Regions from separate parts of the Gordonia alkanivorans genome, predicted to be linked through region 2. Evidence: predicted binding sites of a transcription regulator. Region 2 holds the regulator's gene; the other holds the start of a gene.

Region 1 (7,140 bases), 130 kb from region 2:
GATGAGAAGAAGGAAACCGCGACCGCGTTCATGACTCGGGCGTTGGCGCACTTCGCCTCGATCGGTGTCACCACCGCGCGGGTGATGACCGACAACGGGTCGTGTTACCGGTCCCGCATATTTCGGGACTTGTTGCACGACAACAAGATCGAGCACAAGTGGACCAGACCGTACCGGCCGCAAACCAACGGCAAGGTCGAACGATTCAACCGGACCCTGCAGGAGGAATGGGCCTACGCCCGTCCCTACCTCAGCGAGTCCGAACGCGTCGCGGCGTTCCCCGAGTTCCTTCGCGTCTACAATCACGAACGCGGACACACCGCGCTCCGAGGCAACTCACCCGCCGACCGCGTACCCAACCTGTCGGGTCAGTACAGCTAGTGGGGCGAGGTCGCGATCGTGCGGGGCGGGTCAGTCGGTGCCCGGCGGTAGCGCACGCCGAGGCCTCAACAGGGGCAGCATCCACTCGTAGACGGCGTCATCGTTGAGCAAGGTGAAGTGATGGGCGCCGCCGATGTGGAGGCCATCGTCGATCTCGAATCCGAGGTGTCGCCTCCGATCTCGACCGCCGCCGCTGTTCGTCATCACCAATCCGTCGCCGACGATGCGGCCGAAGGGGTGGTCGGGTCGCCGGGTCACGGTCGCTGTCACGTAAAGGTGTCGTGCGTCCTCCATCAGCGGTGGGTAATCGACGGCGGGCTGCCTAAAGGCGTCGGGATCGATGTCGCGCCAATGATCTTCGGCGATCGCCCCGTGGAAGAGATCGCGAACGCCGGCACTGCGACGACCGAGGAGAGTGCCGAACGGGCGGCTGGTCGGCCGCAGGCGCAGGGCAGCAGTCGCCCAGTGAACCCCTCGTGCCAACGGTGCGCCGAGGTGCGGCGTCCCGAGGCATACGGTCTGTCGAACCAGCTTGGGCCAGTACGGGTCGACGGCCTGATGGCACGCACTGCGGATCACCAGGCCGCCCATCGAGTGGCCGATGAGGGTCAGGTCGGTCACCGGTACCGGCCACGACAACACGAGATCGTCGAGTAGCCGGGCGAGACGGCGGCCGTTGTCACTGATGTGTAGTCCCGAGTTGTACCGGATCATGACCTCGGTGCTGCCGAGGTCATCGGCGAGGCGCGCGCCGTAAGTGGGCTTGCCTCCGCGCTCCCACGCGAACTCGGTCTCCATCAGACCGTGCAGGAACACCGTCAGGTGTCCGGTGGCCCGGGGGAAGGCCGTGGCCAGGTCGCCCGGGGTGATCGAAACGACGGCGCCGTCCACGCGGACCGCGGCGTCCGGGGCCAGCGGTGACCGCTCGGCGGTCAGTTGATCACCGATCAACCCGTCGAGGATGCCGATGGCCGTGGCGCCCCGCTTGGTCTCGGACGGAACGCCGGTGTTGTGAACCGTCAGCGACTCGGCGAGGTCGCCGGCCACGTCGACGGTCGATGTGATCGCGGAGTAGACGGACGTGCTGATCGCGTCATGTATCACCTGGGCCGGACGGACCCTCGTTCCCCACGCCACGCGCAGACCGGCGAACACGGTGTCGGCGACGGATGAGTGGACGGCCGCGATGCCCGAGACCGCTTTGTTCAGCTCGTCGCGGCCCAGTGCCGCCAGTGCCGGCAGTTCGCGGGTGGGGGCGGAATCCACAGACATGATTTCAGTGTACGTGTGTCCACTGAAAGCTGGGTCCGGAACGCCGCGGTTTCGGTCACCCGGGACGGTTGAACGAACTGCTGCTCATCCATCCGGCGACGACGGCAAGGCGGGTGAGGCGCGTGCGAGTTCTCCGGGCTCATCCGACTCGATCGTTCTGACGGTCAGTCCGGGGCGCGACCCACGAACGCGATGGCCTGACATTCCCCCGCGGCGCAAAAGCGCGACCTCGACGACACCCGCGCTACTTGCAGGTGGCGCATCTGATTGAAAGCGGCGACTCTGGTGTGAGTGACGCACATCACAAAATAGGAAGCCCTGAGCGGAATGGACTCAACTTTGTTGGCGTTGCATCCTCCGTATGGCTCATACTTGAGCCTGTTGGACTAAAGAGAAAGGTGCACGCGAGTGGACAGCTTCACCCCCACCACGAAGACACAGCAGGCATTGAGCGCTGCTGTGCAGGCGGCGGCCAGTGCTGGCAACCCCGACGTGCGACCGGCCCACATCCTGGTGGCGTTGCTCGATCAGTCCGACGGCATCGCGTCGCCGCTGCTCAAGGCAGTGGGCGTTGACCCGTCGAACATTCGTGCGCAGGCCCAGATGCTGGTCGACCGCATGCCGACGGTGGCCCAGGCCAGTGCCACCCCCCAGCTCTCCCGCGAATCGATCGCGGCGGTCAGCGCAGCTCAGCAACTGGCCGGTGAGCTCGGCGACGAGTACGTCTCGACCGAGCACATCGTCGTCGGTCTGGCGACCGGTGACTCCGATGTCGCCAAGTTGCTGCACAACGCCGGAGCAACCCCGCAGGCCCTGCGCGATGCGTTCGTCGCAGTCCGCGGGAGCAGGCGTGTCACGAGCGAGGACCCGGAGTCGACGTACCAGGCACTCGAGAAGTACTCGACCGACCTGACGGCAGCCGCCCGCGAGGGCAAACTCGACCCGGTCATCGGACGTGACACCGAGATCCGTCGCGTCGTGCAGGTGCTCAGCCGACGGACCAAGAACAACCCGGTCCTCATCGGTGAGCCCGGTGTCGGCAAGACCGCGATCGTCGAGGGCCTCGCCCAGCGTGTCGTCGCCGGTGACGTGCCCGAATCGCTGCGGAACAAGACCGTCATCTCGCTCGACATGGGTTCGATGGTCGCCGGCGCGAAGTATCGCGGTGAGTTCGAGGAGCGGCTGAAGGCCGTGCTCGACGAGATCAAGAACTCCGACGGCCAGATCATCACCTTCATCGATGAGCTGCACACCATCGTCGGAGCCGGTGCGACAGGCGATTCCGCGATGGATGCCGGCAACATGATCAAGCCGATGCTCGCCCGCGGTGAGCTGCGGCTGGTCGGTGCCACGACCCTCGAGGAATACCGCAAGTACATCGAGAAGGACGCCGCGCTCGAGCGTCGCTTCCAGCAGGTGTACGTCGGCGAACCGTCGGTCGAGGACGCCATCGGCATCCTGCGCGGCCTCAAGGACCGGTACGAGGTGCACCACGGTGTGCGCATCACCGACTCCGCATTGGTCGCCGCCGCAACGCTTTCCGATCGTTACATCACCTCGCGCTTCCTGCCCGACAAGGCCATCGACCTCGTCGACGAGGCGGCGTCGCGGCTGCGTATGGAGATCGACTCGCGCCCCCTCGAGATCGACGAGGTCGAGCGGATCGTCCGCCGGCTCGAGGTCGAAGAGGTTGCACTGCAGAAGGAAACCGACGCGGCGTCGAAGGAACGGCTCGAGAAGTTGCGCGCCGAACTGGCCGATCAGAAGGAGAAGCTCAACGAGCTGTCCGCACGGTGGCAGTCGGAGAAGACGGCCATCGACGCGGTCCGCGACCTCAAGGAAGAGCTGGATCGTCTTCGCGGAGAAGCCGAACGCGCCGAGCGCGACGGTGACCTCGGACGCGCCGCCGAGCTCCGGTACGGCCGTATCCCCGGTCTGGAAAAGGAACTCGAGGCCGCGCTGGAGAAGACCGGCACCGATGCCGGTCAGGACGTGATGCTCCAGGAAGAGGTCGGACCCGACGACGTGGCGCAGGTCGTGTCGTCGTGGACCGGAATCCCGGCCGGACGCATGCTCGAAGGTGAGACCGCCAAGCTGCTGCGCATGGAGGACGAGCTGGGTAGGCGCGTCATCGGGCAGAAGGCTGCGGTCGAGGCCGTCTCCGACGCGGTGCGTCGTGCCCGAGCCGGTGTCGCCGACCCGAACCGGCCGCTGGGTTCGTTCATGTTCCTCGGCCCGACCGGCGTCGGCAAGACCGAGCTGGCCAAGGCACTCGCCGAGTTCTTGTTCGACGACGAGCGGGCGATGGTCCGTATCGACATGAGCGAGTATGGCGAGAAGCACAGCGTCGCCAGGCTCGTCGGTGCTCCACCCGGCTACGTCGGGTACGAGGCCGGTGGCCAGCTGACCGAAGCGGTGCGGCGTCGGCCGTACACGGTGGTCCTGTTCGACGAGATCGAGAAGGCCCACCCGGACGTGTTCGACGTGCTGCTGCAGGTGCTCGACGAAGGTCGACTCACCGACGGCCAGGGACGGACGGTGGACTTCCGCAACACCATCCTGATCCTGACCTCGAATCTGGGTGCGGGCGGCGACAAGGATCAGGTCATGATGGCGGTGCGCTCGGCGTTCAAGCCCGAGTTCATCAACCGCCTCGACGATGTGGTCATCTTCGACGCCCTGAGCCCCGAAGAGCTGGTGTCGATCGTCGACATCCAGCTCGGACAGCTCAAGAAGCGGCTGGCCCAGCGTCGCCTCGACCTCGAGGTCTCGCCCAAGGCCAAGGAATGGCTGGGCGCACGTGGATTCGATCCGCAGTACGGTGCCCGTCCGCTCCGCCGCCTGGTGCAGCAGTCCATCGGCGACCAGCTCGCCAAGCAGCTGCTCTCCGGCGACATCCGAGACGGCGACGTCGTTCCGGTGAACGTCAGTGCAGACGGCGAGTCACTGGTTCTCGGCTGATCACGAGTGACACGACCAGGGGCCCATCCTTCGGGGTGGGCCCCTTCGTCGTCTGCGGTGGGTGGCGCGGACCGGTCTGGTAGTGCCGACGCGTCGGTGGGGGCGAGTCGACCGCTCGCAACCCCGCGCGTCCTGGCATCATCGCGGACATGAGCAGGATGGACGCCGTCGAGTTGCCGGCCACCGCGCTCGTCGAATTCCTCGAGTCGGCGGCATTCGCGGAGATGCTCGACCCCGAGGACGAGCGTTCCGCGTCACGGGATGCGCGGTCGCGGAGGGCCGAGGTCGTCGACGTCGTGAATGCGATCGACACCAACGCGGGCCGACGGTTCGTCGACCGTGAGCGTGCCGGCGAGGTGATCATCGGCGGTCTGCGCGGAGGCGGTCTCGGGGTGCGGCCGTCTGTAGTCGACGCGGTCCTCGATCTCCTGCGGCCGGTCGGGGTCGCGGCGCCGGGCGCCCCGAACCCCGTGCCCCTCGAAGTCCAGTCCGTACTCGGCGTCTACATCTACGCATTGGTCGATCCGCGTGACGCATCCGTGTTCTACGTGGGTGCGGGTCGCGGCAACCGGGTCCACCAGCACGCCCGCGCGGCGCTGGCCGGTGTCACGCCGGATGCCGGGGAGGTGGTGGGGGACGCCGAGTCGCCGGCGGTCTGGACTGCGACCGAGGAGCGCATCCGGGACATCGATGCCGACGGATTCGGCGTGGAGCACTGGATTCTCCGCCACGGCGACGACGTCGTCGATTCCGCTGAGATGTTGGCGGCGTACGTCCAGCAGTTCACGGTCGAGTTCGCCGGCCTGGCACGACTCCCGCTGACGAACAGTGCGTCGAGCGGCGCGATCCAACTGGACGAGATGGTGCTGCAGCACGCGGCGCCGCTCGCACCTCCGCTGCCCGAGCCGTGCGTGCTGGTGAAGGTCGACGATTCCGCCCGACCAGACGCCGGTGCCGAGCAGATCTATGAGTGGGCGCGCAGTGGATGGCGGGCCGGACCACATCGCACGGTGCCCGATCTCCCGGTCCTGGTGTTCGCCGACGACATCGTCCGCGCGGTGCACCGCGTCGATTACTGGGAGGCGTATCGGGATGCCGACGGCAACCTCGACCCGAAACGGTGGGTCTACACCGGCTCGCCGGATGCCGAGCTGGAGGCGCGGTACGTCGGTACGAGTCTGCGCGAGGTGCGCGAGCGTCGCGGCGGGAAGTGGAACCACAACGGATGGCACCCGTACGGACAGGTGTGACCGGTCCCGGTGACCGGCTCCTCGACGAGAAACGCCCCTGAAGACAACCCTCCAGAGGTTCGCGGACGACACTGCGGGCTGTTGCGTAATTGGTGTGGGGGTCGGGTTCGGGTCGGGTTGGCCAGTGGCTGGCCGGGCGGTGTGTCAGGTGAGGGCGGGGTTTCCGATGGCTTTGAACAGGTTGTGGACGAGGGCGTGGAAGCTGAATTCCGCTGCTGCTCTATCGAGTCCGCGGCTGGTGAAGCGGCGGAATCCGAGGTTGTGTTTGGCGTGGCCGAACGGAGTTTCAGCGATGTGGGCGCGTTGACGGTAAAGCGCATGCCCTTCTGGTGTGGCCAACCGGTGGGCCATCGCTTCGATCGGCGAGGCGTCTGGTGGCGGTGACCCGTGGGTCGGAGTGTGTTGCGCGGCTTCTGAAACTGCTCGGCTTTTGCCGGTCGCGATGAGCCGGTCGGGTCCGGGGGTGGTGAGGTTGTGTTCGGATAGATATCCGGCATCGGCCAAGACCACCCCGATGCCGGTCGTCGCCGGCGGGTGGGGTCGATGGGTGTCGATGAGTGTTGCGGCAGTGACGGCTTTGTCGAGCATCGTGGTGAAGGTGGGGGCATCGGCGGGACTGTTGCCCACACCGGTGGCGATGATCAGCCCGTCGTCGCTGGTCACAGCCTGACAGTTGAACCCTTGGAGCCAACCACCGCCACGCAACGGCATCATCCGCGATTGCGGGTCGGTGATGTTGCGCCGTGGCGCCCGTGACGTCGTTGCCGCAGTCGTGGTGGCAGGCGGGGTGGGAGTTGAGTCAGGCGCGGATTTGGCGTGGCGCTGCTGTTGACGGTCCAGTGCCCGCTGGAGTGCTCGTTGGGCGCGCAGCACGTAGTAGTTCGTCTCGACCGGTCCGGGTTTACGGCCCCGCTGCCCGGGCCGATAGCGGTCGATCTTGTCCTGGTGAACGGCGATCGCTCGCGCCAACGACTCGGTCAACACCTCGACCTCGATCTCGACCGGCAACGATCCCTTACCCGTGGCGGGCCCGCCAGAGGCCCGTCGTTCCCGCGCCCGCTGTACCGTCTCCTCGCGGGCCTTCTGGGCCTTCTCACCAGCCTGTTCACGGTCGTTCTTGCGCTGGGCGGCCGCCGACTCGGCGTCGTTGAGTTGCTCATTGTGGACAGCCAGGTCAGCCAACGCTTCAGTGATCCGGGCGTGACGCGACCCTGGATCGTGGAGCTCCCGGGGAAGCTGATCGCCGCGGTCATCACCATGGGCATCATCCTCGGCG
Region 2 (7,140 bases):
CAGCCGGCCAAGAATCAGGCGGTCACCAACGTCGACCGCACCATCCGCTCGGTCAAGCGCCACATGGGTGAGGGCAACTGGACGATCGAGATCGACGACAAGAAGTACACCCCACAGGAGATCAGCGCGCGCACGCTCATGAAGCTCAAGCGCGACGCCGAGGCCTACCTCGGTGAGGACGTCACCGACGCCGTGATCACCGTCCCCGCGTACTTCAACGACGCCCAGCGTCAGGCCACCAAGGAAGCCGGCCAGATCGCCGGCCTCAACGTTCTGCGCATCGTCAACGAGCCCACCGCGGCCGCCCTGGCCTACGGACTCGACAAGGGCGAGAAGGAACAGACCATCCTGGTCTTCGACCTCGGTGGCGGCACCTTCGACGTCTCGCTGCTCGAGATCGGCGACGGTGTGGTCGAGGTCCGCGCGACCTCTGGTGACAACCACCTCGGTGGTGACGACTGGGATCAGCGCGTCGTCGACTGGCTCGTCGAGAAGTTCAAGAGCCAGCATGGCGTCGATCTGACCAAGGACAAGATGGCCCTGCAGCGTCTGCGTGAGGCTGCCGAGAAGGCCAAGATCGAGCTGTCCAGCTCGCAGAGCACCTCGATCAACCTGCCCTACATCACCGTCGACGCCGACAAGAACCCGCTGTTCCTCGACGAGCAGCTGTCGCGCAGCGAGTTCCAGAAGATCACCTCTGATCTGCTCGAGCGCACCCGCGCGCCGTTCCAGGCCGTCATCAAGGATGCGGGCATCTCCGTCGGCGACATCGACCACGTCGTGCTCGTCGGTGGTTCGACCCGTATGCCGGCCGTCACCGACCTGGTGAAGGAACTGACCGGTGGCCGCGAGCCCAACAAGGGCGTCAACCCGGACGAGGTCGTCGCCGTCGGCGCCGCCCTGCAGGCCGGCGTTCTCCGCGGCGAGGTCAAGGACGTGCTGCTGCTCGACGTCACCCCGCTGTCCCTCGGTATCGAGACCAAGGGCGGCGTGATGCACAAGCTGATCGAGCGCAACACCACCATCCCGACCAAGCGCTCGGAGACCTACACCACGGCCGAGGACAACCAGCCGTCGGTGCAGATCCAGGTGTACCAGGGTGAGCGTGAGATCGCCTCGCACAACAAGTTGCTCGGCAGCTTCGAGCTGGGCGGCATCGCGCCTGCGCCGCAGGGTGTCCCGCAGATCGAGGTGACCTTCGACATCGACGCCAACGGCATCGTGCACGTCACCGCGAAGGACAAGGGCACCGGCAAGGAGAACTCGATCCGCATCCAGGACGGTTCCGGCCTGAGCAAGGACGAGATCGACCGCATGATCAAGGACGCCGAGGCGCACGCCGACGAGGACCGCAAGCGTCGCGAGGAGGCCGAGACCCGCAACCAGGCGGAGTCGCTGGTCCACCAGACCGAGAAGTTCCTCAAGGACAACGAGGACAAGGTCCCGGCCGATGTGAAGGACAAGGTCGAGGCCGCGGTCAACGACGCGAAGGAAGCGCTGAAGGGCACCGACTCGGCCGCGATCAAGACCGCGATCGAGAAGCTGTCGGAGGAGTCGCAGGCTCTCGGCCAGGCGATCTACGCCAGCGCCGCTGCGGAGTCCGCCGACGGTGAGGCCGGTGCTGCCGCCGACAACGATTCCGATGTCGTCGACGCCGAGGTCGTGGACGACGCCGACACCAAGGAGAACAAGTGACCGCAGGATCCCATTCGTCGAATGGGTCCGGCGAGGAGCCGGTGACGGTGACCGACCGTCGTCGCATCGACCCGGAAACGGGTGAGGTGCGCGACGAGCCGGCCGCCGGCCCCGGCCCGGCCGACGCCGAACCCGTCGTGGACGAGTCCGACACCGAGCAGCCGGCCGACGGGGCGTCCACGGACGCCCGGCTCGTCGAGCTGACGGCCGACCTGCAGCGGGAACGCGCCCAGTTCGCCAACTTCCGGCGACGAGCTGCCGAGGAGAAGCAGGGATCGGTTGCCTACGGCAAGCAGATCCTGATCGACAAGCTCCTCCCGGTTCTCGACGACCTCGACCGTGCCCGCGAGCACGGCGATCTCGAGACCGGCCCGCTTCGGGCCGTCGCCGACAAGCTGGCCGCAGTGCTGAACGCCGAAGGTCTCAAGTCCTTCGGTGCCGCGGGTGACGAGTTCAACCCCGAACTCCACGAAGCGGTCCAGCACGACGGCACCGGTGACCACCCGGTCATCGGCGCGGTGTACCGCTGCGGTTACCGCCTGGGCGAGAAGGTGATCCGCACCGCCATGGTGACGGTCACCGATCCCGAGCCCGCCGGCGACCAGACCGGTGCACAATAAGGCAACAGTCGCCCGTGCATGAGGGGCGATCCGACCACCGATCCCTGAGGTGCGAGGAGCGCAAGCGACGAGCCACGAAGGGCGACGAACCCTTCGTGGCTCGCTCCGCTCGCACCTCAGGGAGCGGGTGGGCTCGCTCCGCTCGCACCTCGGGGAGCGGGGAACAACTGAAACACCAATCCAGACAACAGAAGACCTGAAGGAGGTGACGTCTGGTGGCTCCACAACGTGAGTGGTTGGAACATGACTTCTACAAGGACCTGGGCGTTGCTTCTGACGCTTCGGCTGAAGAGATTCAGAAGGCCTATCGCAAGCTCGCCGCTGAGCTCCACCCCGACCGCAATCCGGGTGACGCGGAAGCCGAAGAACGATTCAAGCGAGTGTCCGAAGCAAAAAGCGTGCTGACGGACCCGCAGAAGCGCAAAGAGTACGACGAGACCCGTGCCATGTTCGCCGGCGGACGATTCCGCGGCGGCGGCAACGGCTTCCCGGGTGGATTCCCGGGCGGCGGCACGACGTACACGACCGGCGGCAACGACTTCGACCTCGGCGACCTGTTCGGCGGCGGTCAGGCCGGCGGCGCCGGCGGATTCGGCGACATCTTCGACGGACTCTTCAACCGTGGCGGCGGATCCCAGCGCACGTCGACGGCCAGCCGTCCCCGTCGCGGCAAGGACCTCGAGACCGAGACGACGCTGTCCTTCAAGGACGCAGCGCTCGGCACGACGGTCCCGCTGCGGGTGACCAGCCCGTCCCCGTGCACCACCTGTCACGGCTCGGGTGCCAAGCCGGGCACCAGCCCGCGAGTGTGCCCCAACTGCAACGGCTCCGGTTTCGTCAGCCGCAACCAGGGCGCCTTCGGGTTCAGCGAACCCTGCCAGGACTGCCAGGGCACCGGCTCGCGGATCGACGACCCGTGCACCGACTGCTCCGGCAGCGGCGTGAAGAACCGGACGCGCACCATCAACGTGCGCATCCCCGCCGGAGTCGAAGACGGACAACGGATCAGGCTCGCCGGACAGGGCGAGGCCGGACGCCGCGGAGCGCCGTCGGGCGACCTCTACGTCGTCGTCCACGTCACCCCGCACAAGCAGTTCACGCGCAGTGGCAGCGACCTTCGGGTGCAGCTCCCGGTGCGGATCTCCGAACTCGTTCTCGGCGCGACGGTCTCGGTACCGACGCTCGAGGGCTCGGTCGGTGTCAAGATCCCGCCGAACACCACCGACGGCCGGACGCTTCGCGTGCGCGGCCGCGGCGTCCCCAAGCGATCGGGTGGCGCAGGCGACCTGCTCGTGACGGTCAAGGTCGCGGTGCCGGACAAGCTCGACGACGCCGCGATCGAGGCGATGCGCGCCTACGATCAGGCCGAGCGGGCAAGCGGGTTCGATCCACGGGCGAACTGGGGGAGATGAGTCATGGCCGGCCAGAAGAACTTCGACGCCGACGGCGCGACCTTCATGATCTCGGTGGCCGCCGAGCTCGCCGGCATGCACGCCCAGACCCTGCGGACCTATGACCGCCTCGGTCTGGTCACCCCGCAGCGGACGAGTGGCGGCGGTCGTCGCTACTCGTCACGCGACGTCGACCTCCTGCGTGAGATCCAGCGTCTCTCGCAGGAGGAGGGTGTGAACCTCGCCGGGATCAAACGGATCATCGATCTGAGTAATCAGGTCGAGGCGCTGCAACAGCGGGTCCGTGAGCTCACCGACGAGGTCGCCGCGTCGCGGAACCGCCGCGGAGGCGAGCTCGTCCCGGTGCCCCGGACCAATGCCCTCGTCGTGTGGCAGCCGCGGCGCAGACGATCCGGCGACTGAACGGTCTGACTCGTTCCACGAGGGTGATCGGCAGGGTCCGCGTACGTTGGATGTATGGCTTCCGACACCGTCATCACCGTTGACACGGGCCCGCACCGCGTTTCACGGCGCATCGTCGTCGACGCGCCGGCCGCCGAGGTCTTCGCCCTCATCGCCAACCCGCATCGTCATCACGAGCTCGACGGTTCGGGGACGGTTCGCGACACGCCCGTCAAGGGCCCGGAAAAACTCACTCCCGGTGCGCGATTCAGCGTCGGGATGAAGCAGTTCGGCATCCCGTACACGATCACCTCCACCGCGACCGACGTCGACGCCGACCGGGTCGTCGAGTGGAAGCACCCCATGGGTCATCGCTGGCGCTGGGACCTCGTCGCCACGTCGCCGACGACCACGCAGGTCACCGAGACCTTCGACTATTCCACGCTCAAGATCCCGAAGATCATGGAACTGATCGGCTACGACAAGAAGAACGGTCAGGGCATCGAGAGCACGCTCCGGGCTCTCGCGAACCGCTTCGGCTGATACCACCGCCATCTTGCCGACATCGTGTCGGTAAGATGGCGGAGACCTATCGGACCCGAACCAGGAGTCGACGAGATGTTCGTGATCACCAACCGCATCGATGTCACCGAGAACGCCGAGGCCTTCGAGAAGGCATTCTCGGACTCGATGCGCACCACGCTGAAGGGTGTCCCCGGCCTGCACCGCGCGACCCTGATGCGTCCGGAGGCCGAGGGCCTGCCCTACGTCTCCACCATGGAGTTCGACGCCAAGGACGACTTCCTGGCGTGGCTGAAGTCGGATTCGTTCCGCGCCTCGCACTCCGATGACCAGGCCCCGGGCATGCAGGCTCCGTCGGCCGTCGAGCAGCACACCCTGATCGAGACCTTCACCGCCTGACCAGGCCGTCCCAGGGCGGCCGCGAAAGGAAGCCCTCTCCATGGAGTTCGAGGACGATACGCCGACATCAGACGACGAAGCGGTGGTCGTCCTCGGAGTCGTGGCCGCCCCCGGGCAACCGATCGGGTTGGCGCGCAAGCTCGTCGACGCGAACCTGATCGAGCACGTCCAGACCAGCTTCCCCGGAGCCCGATGGCAGATCGAGATCGTCGAGGCATCCGTGGTGCAGCCGCCCGCGACCGATGCCCAGATCGTCGACGCCGCGAGAGACGTTCTCCTCGAACGTGAATGGGACCTGGTGATCTGTCTGACGGATCTGCCTCTGCACGTGGGCCGGCGCCCTGTCGTCGCGCATGCGAACGCGGTGCACGGCGTCGCGGTCCTGTCGGTCCCCGCCCTCGGCCCGACCGGCCTACGTCAGCGGGCGCGGACCACGGTCACCGGTCTCGTCGGACAACTCCTCGGTGCCGACGCCGACGACCTCCGCGACCACGAGAAGTCCCCGTCGAAGTCGCCGCTGCGGCATCGTGTCCGCCAGCTCGGCACCGACACCGACGAGGCGGGCACCGCCTTCACCGCCCGGGTGCTGACCGGCAATCTCCGGCTCCTTTCGGGGATGGTGCGCGCCAACCGACCGTGGCGCCTCGCGCTCGGACTGACCCGGGCACTGACCGGCGCCATCGCCGCCGGTGTCTTCGCACTGGTCACCGCCGACATCTGGCTACTGGCCGACACCTTCGGCTGGGTCCGCCTCACCGGCGTCGCCGTCGGTTCGATCGTCGCCATCACCGCCACCCTGATCGTCGGCGCCAACCTGTGGGAACGGGGGTCGTCGCGGCAGTCGCGCGAACAGATCGTCCTGTTCAACACCGTCACCGTCATCACCGTCGTGCTGGGAGTCGCGGCGTTCTATGCCGCTCTCTTCGTTCTCGCGGCCCTCGGCGCCCTGTGCCTCGTGGTCCCACAGGTCTTCGGCGACGCCCTCGGTCACGACCCCGGGATCACCGACTACTTGGAGGTCGCGTGGCTGACGTGTTCGCTCGCCACCGTCGGCGGTGCGCTCGGTGCCGGGCTCGAGACCGACGAGGCGGTGCGCGACGCCGCGTACACCCAACATCCCGCCGAGTCGGTTTGACGGGGTACCACCGACGGTCCGGCTGCCACGAATTCGGTCCAAGCCGTTAGGCTGCATGGGCAAACGTCGATGTGGAGGTGACGATGACCCAAGATCCGGCGAGTGGGGGACTGCCCGGATCCGTGGTTCTCGGGATATCTGTCGTGGACGATCAGATCGCGTCCGTGGTGCGCGACGCCGATGGCCACATCCTGGCCAGCAACCTCGTCGACCTGCCTGATCCGTCGGCACCCGCGGTCGAGGCCGCGATCATCGAGCTGGTCGATTCGGTGCCGGTCGTCGTCGATCAGATCGGCGTCTCGGTGTCACGCGAGGACGTCCGCAAGCACCTGGCGCAGGCCTTCGGGTCGAGCGGCGCCGGGGAGTCCTGGCACGACCGCGTCGTCGTCACCGGTTACGCCTCGGCACTCGCCGAGATCGCGTGCACCCATGCCACCCGGGGCGGCGTCGTCGCCGTCGTGGACCTCGACCGGGATGCCGCTCCGGCATCCGGTACGTCGGTGGCCACCGTCGACACGACCTCGGGTGCGGTCCTCGGGACCGCCGACTTCACCACCAACCGGCTCGCCCCCGTCACCGATCCGGACGGGGCGTCCGAGCTGGCGACGGCGGTGTCCAAGCTGCCGCGCGGCCGCGACATCACCTCGATCATCGTGGTGGGACCCGGCGCGGAGATGCCCGGTATCGCGCCCGCGTTCGAATACGCCGCACAGCGGCCCGTCACGGTCGCTGGCAACCCGCCACTGGCCTCGGCCATCGGCGCGGCCGACGCCGCCCTGGTGGCGTTGTCGACGCCGGCGGCGGCCCCGCGGGTGTCGACCGGGCGACGCTGGTGGTTCGTCGGCGCCGCGATCGGTGCGGCGATGTTCCTGGGCGCGGTCGGTCTGACCCTGCTGCTGTCCGCGGAGCGCAACACCACCGAACCCGCCCCCGTGACGGTCACCGAGACGCCCGCTGCCGTGACCGTCAGCGCGGA

The links. The regulator HspR, encoded in region 2, represses chaperone genes until heat shock. The targets are predictions, from matches to a motif close to ANNTGAGTNNNNNNNACTCANNT.
Region 1: a site for HspR is predicted at 1,970-1,992, ahead of clpB (ATP-dependent chaperone ClpB). Genes of this name have one in related genera too.

The regions. Positions count from the first base shown of each region.
Region 1 is NZ_CP027114.1:1,651,244-1,658,383, forward strand. It holds gene C5O27_RS07570 (IS481 family transposase) at 1-381, shown strand, start outside; gene C5O27_RS07575 (esterase/lipase family protein) at 412-1,653, opposite strand; gene clpB (ATP-dependent chaperone ClpB) at 2,062-4,614, shown strand; gene C5O27_RS07585 (GIY-YIG nuclease family protein) at 4,773-5,864, shown strand; partial or broken gene C5O27_RS07590 (transposase) at 6,009-7,140, opposite strand, start outside.
Region 2 is NZ_CP027114.1:1,521,277-1,528,416, forward strand. It holds gene dnaK (molecular chaperone DnaK) at 1-1,695, shown strand, start outside; gene grpE (nucleotide exchange factor GrpE) at 1,692-2,315, shown strand; gene dnaJ (molecular chaperone DnaJ) at 2,531-3,727, shown strand; gene C5O27_RS06950 (heat shock protein transcriptional repressor HspR) at 3,731-4,129, shown strand; gene C5O27_RS06955 (SRPBCC family protein) at 4,184-4,651, shown strand; gene C5O27_RS06960 (antibiotic biosynthesis monooxygenase family protein) at 4,727-5,029, shown strand; gene C5O27_RS06965 (hypothetical protein) at 5,070-6,164, shown strand; gene C5O27_RS06970 (DUF7159 family protein) at 6,248-7,140, shown strand, end outside.